Regions from separate parts of the Psychromonas sp. L1A2 genome, predicted to be linked through region 1. Evidence: predicted binding sites of a transcription regulator. Region 1 holds the regulator's gene; each other region holds the start of a gene.
The links. The regulator sigma-54, encoded in region 1, starts transcription at its own class of promoters, with help from an activator protein. The targets are predictions, from matches to a motif close to GTTGGCACGNNNNTNGNNT.
Positions count from the first base shown of each region.

Region 1 (2,209 bases):
TTTTCTCTCGTGCAATCAAGCTTTCGAATAACTCTTGCGCATCTAAGTTTAATTCTTTAGCCGCAATAAGACTGATTTTTTCTAAAGCACCTTTTTTACTAGTGCAGGCAGTTTGGCAGAATACTGAATCTTTATTTAATAAAGTAGATATTTTCATAATATATAGTTTAACTGTACTTAATGGACGCGCGAGTTTAGCAGGTTAGCATTAAATAACTATAGTTAATCCCAATTTTATTTGCGTTGCTCACTAATTAAAGTAATTGCTTTCGCTGGTTAGAAGGTGGAATACCTAATGATTCTCGGTACTTAGCAATAGTACGTCTTGCTACTTGAATACCTTTTTCTTCTAATAACTGCGTTATTTTGTTATCACTTAAAGGTTTAGTCGTTAATTCTGCGGCAACGAGCTTTTTAATTAAAGCACGGATAGCTGTTGATGAACATTCACCACCGCCATCGGTTGCAACATGACTCGAAAAGAAAAACTTCAATTCATAAATGCCACGAGGAGTATGCATAAACTTCTGCGTAGTCACTCGAGAAATGGTTGATTCATGCATTTCGACTTCAAAGGCAACATCATTTAAAACCATTGGTTTCATCGACTCATCGCCGTATTCAAAGAAAGCTTGTTGTTGTTGCACAATACAGTTCGATACTTTTAATAGTGTTTCATTGCGGTTTTCTAAGCTTTTGATGAACCATTTCGCTTCTTGCAAATGGCCTTTAATGAATTGAGAATCGGTTTTACTGATGTTACCTGAGCACATATTTGCGTATTGTTGGTTAATCGATAAATTAGGATCGCAATCTTGATTTAATGAAACTCGCCATTGTCCTTGAATCTTTTTAACATAGACATCTGGAATAATATATTGTGTTTCACTTGTTTCAACACCATTACCTGGTCGAGGTTCTAAGCTTTGAATTAAGCGCATGATTTCTGCAAGTTGTGCTTCTTTGAATTTACTTTTACGTGCAAGTGTTCTGTAATCCCTGTTACCAAGAAGATCCATGTACTGTTCAAGTATTTGAATAGCTTCGTCACGCCATTGCGTTGTATTCGGTAATTGGCGAAGTTGAATTTGTAAACACTCTTGAGTGGTACGAGCCGCGACACCTAGTGGATCGAAATGTTGGATTCGTTTTAATACTACCTCTACTTCATCTAATTCCAAATCTTCTAAATCAGCTTTTAAGCTATCTAAAATACTTTCACAGTCAGTGGTCAAATATCCTGACTCATCAATAGAATCGATAATTGCCATTGCAATGACTTGATCCGTTTCAGTAAAAGGCGTTAATTGCATTTGCCATAATAAATGGTCTTGTAGAGAAGTCGAAGATTCTCCCTGATAGACTGTACTTTCACCGTCATAAGCAACAGCACTAGAGGTGTTACCTGTAATAGGCGTAGAGTTATAAGATTCTTCCCATTCTTTTTCTGCAGGAAGATCATCTGAAAATTCTTGTTGGGAAATGGCTTCTGAAGTATCAACTTCACTGCTATCAGCTTCTTTGACTAACTCTTCAGTACCCGTTTGATCATCTTGCTCTAAAAGAGGATTTGAATCTAATGCGTTTTGAATCTCCTGTTGGAGATCGAGCGTTGATAGCTGCAATAGTTTTATTGCTTGCTGTAATTGAGGGGTCATCGCTAATTGCTGACCCATTTTCAATTGTAAACCCTGTTTCATCAAAACATATCTTCCTGAACGTATGGTTACGATTTAAAGTTTAAACTCTTCACCTAGATAAACGCGCTTCACATGGTCGTTTGCTAATATCTCGTCTTGTGTGCCTACGGCTATGATTTCTCCGTGGCTCACTATATATGAATGCTCACAAACATCTAATGTTTCTCTTACATTATGGTCTGTAATCAGTACGCCTAGACCGCGATCACGTAATTGTTGAATAATATTTTTTATATCAATGACCGATATAGGGTCAACCCCTGCAAAGGGCTCATCTAACAAGATAAATTTTGGCTCAGTTGCTAGTGCTCGTGCAATTTCTACACGTCGTCGTTCACCACCAGATAAACTCATTCCTTTACTGTTACGGATATGGGTGATGTGAAATTCTTCTAACAGTGTATTTAGCTTTTCATCTCGTTGTGGCTGCGTTAGTTCTTTACGAGTCTGCAAAATCCCCATAATATTTTCAGTCACGGTTAAGCGGCGGAATATAGAGGCTTCTTGTG
Region 1 covers NZ_WUAG01000001.1:524,387-526,595, forward strand. Annotated here, with positions in the region: gene ptsN (PTS IIA-like nitrogen regulatory protein PtsN) at 1-157, opposite strand, end outside; gene GQR59_RS02260 (RNA polymerase factor sigma-54) at 255-1,700, opposite strand; gene lptB (LPS export ABC transporter ATP-binding protein) at 1,734-2,209, opposite strand, start outside.

Region 2 (2,209 bases), 380 kb from region 1:
AAAATAGGCTTAATAAGCTCTGATTGGGACGATAAACATTTTGAAAACTCGACGCCAGTTGTTAGCGACATTATGATGAATTTAGAGTTACTGTTATGGGCAGCAGAAAATGGTGGCGATAAAAAGTGGGCTGAATATGCGAAAACCCACGCACTAAAAACCTATAAAGATTTCGTTCGTGAAAATGGCAGTAGTTACCACATAGTAAGATACAACAAAGATTCAGGTGCAATAATTAACAAAGGAACGTTACAAGGAGATGGCGATGAAACCACTTGGTCTCGCGGCCACGCGTGGATGGTTTATGGCATGGTCGTTATGTACCGCTACACTCAAGATCCAACGTATTTAAACTACGCTAAAACCTTATCTAACTACTTTATGTCACGACTTGCTGCAGATGGCATTTCGATGTGGGATCTTGATAGTAACATTTTACAACCTGACACCTCTGCATCAGCTATCTTTGCTTCGGCATTAATTGAAATGTCTGGTTATATTAAAGAGACTGAGCAACGTGAAAAGTTCACCCAACAATACCATGTCATATTAAGCGCTTTAATGAGTAAACCTTATTTCATTGAAGACACCAGCAAAGCCCCAATCATTGATAAATCAGTTCATTATTATACAAAACCAAGTGCTATTGATGTTCCTGCGAGCTTTACTGATTATTACTTTTTAGAAGCGCTGAATCGCTATAAGCAAAGACAGCATCAAGAACACATTAATTAATGAATGAGAAAGCTTCATGTAAGGTCTAATGTAAGAGGAAGAATGACGTACCCTAATTAAGTACATCTTATTTTAACTATCTTAACGGCTATAAAATCACTTTTTTAATTATATTGCTTAAAACCTAAAAAGTGTCAGATTACTTTACAGTTAATGTTAATTTACAAAATTTATAGTAAAAAAGAAATTTAAGATCAACATGATACAACTATGGCACTTTAATTGCTTTATATCTAATATAGAGTATTAATTTAATTAAGCTAAAGAATTGGAATATAAGTTATGAAAAAAATCCTCAGTATGTTTGTTTTTTTATTAATGAGCGCTTCAGTTAATGCTTCTGCATTATATGATTCAGGGCAAGCTACAAAAAACAGCTACAAATGTGTTGCTGAAGGATGTATCGGGTCAACTGAATGGTGGGTTATTTCTGAATTTACAGCAGATCAAGATTGGGATATAACCGGATTTGAATTTTTTGCTACCGATTTTAATGACACCAACCCTAATGGAGTAGGTCTTTCAAATTACCTATCAACTAGCTGGGAAATAATTTCTGGTGATGACCCGTATGGGGCTGCTTTGTATAGTGGCACAACTAAGGCTTCAACCAGCGATGCCTATTCATTTACAGATAGATTTAATGATAGCTTTGACGTAGTTTCATTCTTAATCTCTGATTTAGAAATTCAACTAGAGAGCGGAACTTATTTTTTAGCTGAACATCATGACTTTAGTGATGAGTCTCAATTTACTGCATTAGAAACAAATGAGAAACAAACTTATTACCATACAGATAGAGCTGGTGATAGATTTACTGGCGATAGTACACACGTTGTACAAGTAATTGGTACCGTACCAGAGCCAGCATTAATCGCTATATTTGGTTTAGGTTTAATTGGTTTAGGTTTTTCTCGTAAAAAGAAAAATGTGTAAATTAATTAGCTAGAAATAATAAGGCCTCGCTTAGCGAGGCTTTTTTTTGCTCTCATTTTAATTTTCTGGTTCATCACAGATAAGTAAAAATGGTTAAAACAGTAAAGTAATGGCACTAAGAAGCGTTAGGTTAGAGCGTTTATATCAACAAAATAAAAAGCTTAGTATAAAGAAAATCCTGTTATGAACAAAAACATAGCGACATTATTAGTAATACTAATAAGCTTATTTTTTAATACTTTAAATGACACTATTCAATTATAAATACATCACTCAGTATAAATCTTTATATTTATGACCTTTCAAAAACGATTACTTAAATAAACCTCTCTTCACCTATATCTATACCTTCGACTTAAACAATCATAATCGATAAAAATACAGTAAATAGTTCATTATTAAATTTATCTAATTTTTAGACATACATATAGTTTAATTTTTTATGCTTGTGTAACATATATAACAACATGAAAATCAACTGCTTAATGCTTATTCGATATCTTTAATAGTGTGATAAATTTTATAGTGAGTAACCATA
Region 2 covers NZ_WUAG01000001.1:903,212-905,420, reverse strand. Annotated here, with positions in the region: gene GQR59_RS03985 (glycoside hydrolase family 88 protein) at 1-735, shown strand, start outside; gene GQR59_RS03980 (PEP-CTERM sorting domain-containing protein) at 1,018-1,671, shown strand.
Region 2: the regulator sigma-54 is predicted to act here: its motif matches at 945-963, upstream of GQR59_RS03980 (PEP-CTERM sorting domain-containing protein).

Region 3 (2,209 bases), 150 kb from region 1:
AACCGGGAGTTACAAGTGTCCCTTCTTCATTAAGCATAAACTCACCATTTCGAGTATATGCAGAACTTCCATCAGGCATCTCAATTTCAAAGAAACCACGACCATCTATCATTAAATCTAATGAGTTATTTGTTGTTAATGCATTACCCTGTTCAAAGTTTTTCTGAACAGCGACCACTTTTGCACCAGAACCAGTCATTAAACCAGATGGTAATTTTGTATCTTGTGTTGCATTAGCACCGGGCTGATTAACATTTTGATAAAGTAAATCTTCAAAAATAGCTCTACTTTTTTTAAAACCAACAGTACTGGCATTTGCTAAATTATTTGAAATTGTTGCAACGTTAGTTTGTTGTGCATCTAATCCTGTTTTACTGATCCATAAAGCGGAATGCATAACCTTCTCCTTAAATTCTTATTAATCTAGCTAGATAAACTTAAACAACTTTTAATAAAGTGTCTGAGCTTTCGTCAATCTCTTCCGCTTTTTTCATCATCTTTATTTGCATTTCAAAATTACGCTGTAAGTTAATTAGACTTGTTAATTCACTGCTTAAATTTACATTTGATGCTTCTAATGTACCGTTACTAACAACTACATCATTGGAAAACTCAGTTTCTTGTCCATCAATACGTCGAAATAAACCATCAGAACTACGCATTAAGTCTTGAATGTTAGGGTTGACTAACTTTAATTGAGCAATGTTCTCTAATCCTTCTGGTGGCGCACCTTCAGGACGAACTTCAATCACACCATCTTTTCTAATATTAAATTTTTCAATTGGCATCTGAATAAAGATATTATTTCCGGTATTATCCAAAACCTCTCTACCACTGGCATCAATTAAAAAACCATCTGCAGTTATATTAAAATCGCCACTACGAGTTAAACCTTGATCACCAGTATCAGATTTAACAACGAACCAACCTTGACCTTCAATAGCAACATCCAATTCACGCCCAGTTTGAAGCACGACGCCACTGTCAAAATTTTGTCCAGGTGATTCTGCCAATGCAAAAACTCGAGTAGGTAACCCATCGCCATGCACTTGCATGCTACGTGCTTGTTCAAAACTAGCTTTAAAGCCGGTTTTACTGGCATTAGCCAAGTTGTTACTGTGGATAGCCAACGCATTCATGTTCTCTTTAGCGCCAGACATTGATACATAAAGAAAATTATCCATTCTACTTCCTTAACTATTGACTGTTGAACTCATAACAGCGGCAAAGATGGTTACACATTTATTTTATAAACAGATAAATGCAATGCTTGTGCCAACAAATAAAATCAGAGAAAAGTTATAATACCGATTACATTAAATAAGTGATCTAAATTTTGCGCAGGAAAAATGACTTAGTTCAAGGCGAAAATTGAGCTAAATGGTTGTTCCCTTTACGAAATTTACAACGAAGAAATAAGTTATTTTAACAAGTAAAATAGATAACTTAATTAGTGTGGTTGGTATAATTAAATGAAGATAAAGAAAGATTTGCTAGAAAGAAAAATGCACCTGAACAGGTGCATTTATAAAATGAGATATAAAAGTCAATAAATTAACGTATTTGTAAAATGGTTTCTTGTAATGAAGAACTAATCTCTAATGAACGAGAATTCGCCTGAAAATTACGTTGAGCGGTAATTAAATCAACTAATTCAGTCGTTAAATCAACATTAGATTGCTCTAAAGCACCTGAGCTAATACTACCAAATGAACCAGATCCAGCTTCACCAGCAAGTGGCTCACCTGAATTTTGTGACTCATTCCAATTTGAACCATTTTGCGCCAAGCCTTGTTCATTTCTAAAACGAACCATAGCAACTCGTGCAAGTGGATCAGATGTTCCATTACTGTAAGTCGCTTCAATCAGCCCGTCACTACCGATTTCAATGCCAGTTAAACGCCCTACTGTCAAACCATCTTGCTCTAATGCAGTCACCTCAAATGCCGCTGAGAATTGAGTTGGATCCTGATAATTAATAGTAATTGCTTGCGTTCCATCTGCGCCAGCTGAAAGCACATTAGCACCACCAACACCTAATTCTTCAAAATCTAACACTGCTGGGTTGCTCCCCTCATAAACACCATTCTCATCAAAGTTAAGCACAACACCATAATGCTCTTCTCCATCTGCAGTATAACTTGCAGAGACACCCGTTGTATCATCAAAAGTACCATCCGCATTTGCATCTACTAAATAATTTACAGGT
Region 3 covers NZ_WUAG01000001.1:677,505-679,713, reverse strand. Annotated here, with positions in the region: gene flgG (flagellar basal-body rod protein FlgG) at 1-397, opposite strand, end outside; gene GQR59_RS02970 (flagellar basal body rod protein FlgF) at 438-1,184, opposite strand; gene flgE (flagellar hook protein FlgE) at 1,555-2,209, opposite strand, start outside.
Region 3: the regulator sigma-54 is predicted to act here: its motif matches at 1,262-1,280, upstream of GQR59_RS02970 (flagellar basal body rod protein FlgF).

Region 4 (2,209 bases), 160 kb from region 1:
ATGCTTTAAATTCAGCTGCCGCAGTGTTCTCAGTCTTTTCTTGGTAAACACGCGGTTTACGGTAACTAATTAGCACCGCGATTAATAAACCAACAACCATACCTAACGCAGGCAAAATCATTGCGCTTGTTACTTGGTTTGCTGTTACGTCTAAACCATTGTCATGTAAATTCTTTAATAAAATATTATTTAAGAAAATACCACCAAACCCAATCGGTAAAACCATATAAGGAGTAACTAAACCAAAAGTTAAAATACAAGCAGTTAAGCGTCTATCAACACGTAATTTATTAAATACACCGAGTAAAGGTGGAATTAAAATAGGGATAAAAGCAATATGAACAGGAATAATATTCTGTGATGAAATGGTCATTAATAAAATAACCGTGAAAACAGTATATTTTATAGCGGTAGAGGTTTGCTGTGTTTGTTTACCGTTTAGACGCTTAATGATGGCTTGAGATAATAAATCAGTGATACCAGACTTAGAAATCGCTACTGCAAAAGCACCTAACATTGCATAACTTAAAGCAATCGTTGCACCACCACCTAAACCACTTTCAAAAGCTGAAATCGTATCAGGTAATGATAAACCAGCTGTTAAACCGCCTACTAGTGCACTCAGGGTTAGTGCAATCACTACGTTTATTCGCATCATTGACAGTATTAGCATCAGACATACCGCCAGTAAAACTGGGTTAAGCATATTTATTCCTTATAAATTTATAGATAGATGAGAGGTGTAGGGCAAAAATCGCAGGCATTCTACTTGATGCGCCCACATTTTACTGCAAAAACTACCACTCCTTTATTATTAATCAGGAAATAACAACTTATCTTCCTTTTGTTAACTTCTGGCACTTATTTTGCTTTATCTATGTAATGGTAATAATAGGGGTTGTTAATGAGCAATCAAACAGTAACGCAGGCAAGTAACTACTTTGATCTACAAGGGTTGGAGCAGTTGCGTCAAAAAACTAAAACAAATGACAAAGAAACGATTCGAGAAGTTGCGAATCAATTTGAGTCAATGTTTGCGAGTATGTTGATTAAATCAATGCGACAAGCGAATGAAGCATTTGAAACAGAAAGCCCTTTTAATAACCAGCAAACAAAATTTTATACGGATATGCAAGATAAGCAGTTAGCGGTAGATATTAGTCGTCATGGAACCTTAGGTTTAGCTGATGCATTAGTTAGGCAATTAGACCCTACTTCAATGGTACGTCCTAAGTCGATTGATCAAAACCAATTAACTATGCCTAATCATGAAGATAAACAGATGTTAAGTTTACAGCCTGAAGTTATTAATAATAATTTTAAAGCGCCTGATCAAGTACAAAGCTCACCGCAAACTCAATATCAATTAAATCAAAGTACAGTTAAAGGTAGAGTCGAAAGCCCTGCTGTAAATGTTGCAGCAGAAGGACAAAAAATCGACTTTAGTTCTCCCTCTTCATTTATTCAAACTTTATTACCTTATGCTAAAAAAGCAGCTAAAGCATTGGGTGTATCGCCAGAGGTTTTGGTTGCTCAATCAGCATTAGAGACAGGGTGGGGGAAGAAAATCTTACAAACTCCAGGCCAAGAAAGTAGCTTTAATCTTTTTAATATCAAATCACATGGTGGTTGGGAAGGTGAGAGCGTTAATAAAAGTAGTTTAGAAGTTGAAGACGGAGTCGGAGTACAGCGACGTTCAAACTTTCGTGTTTATCAAGGTCTACAAGAAAGCTTTAAAGATTACACTGATTTCATTAGTAATAATAAACGTTATGAGCAAGCTTTACAGCAAGGTGATAACGCGGAGCGTTATGTTGAGGAATTACAGCAGGCGGGCTATGCAACAGATCCTAAATATGCAGAAAAAATTAAACAAATTATGAATAGCAATAGCTTCCAATCAGTTGTTGCGGGAGATAATAATGGCTGATCTATTACAAATTGGACTTTCGGGGATTTATAGCTCACAAGCAAGCCTCACTACAACCAGTCACAATATTAGTAATGTAAGTACAGAAGGCTACTCTCGTCAAACTGTTGATACTTCTGCCGCTGGCGCACAACGATTAAGTACAAACTTTATTGGAAGTGGTTCTGTAGTGACGAGTATTGACCGAGCTTACGATCAGTTTGCTTTTACTGAAAATGTAATCAATACATCAAGCTATGCCTATTATGAACAAACTTATACGCAAGCAAATCAAATGGA
Region 4 covers NZ_WUAG01000001.1:682,769-684,977, forward strand. Annotated here, with positions in the region: gene GQR59_RS02990 (Na+/H+ antiporter family protein) at 1-706, opposite strand, end outside; gene flgJ (flagellar assembly peptidoglycan hydrolase FlgJ) at 905-1,930, shown strand; gene flgK (flagellar hook-associated protein FlgK) at 1,923-2,209, shown strand, end outside.
Region 4: the regulator sigma-54 is predicted to act here: its motif matches at 854-872, upstream of flgJ (flagellar assembly peptidoglycan hydrolase FlgJ).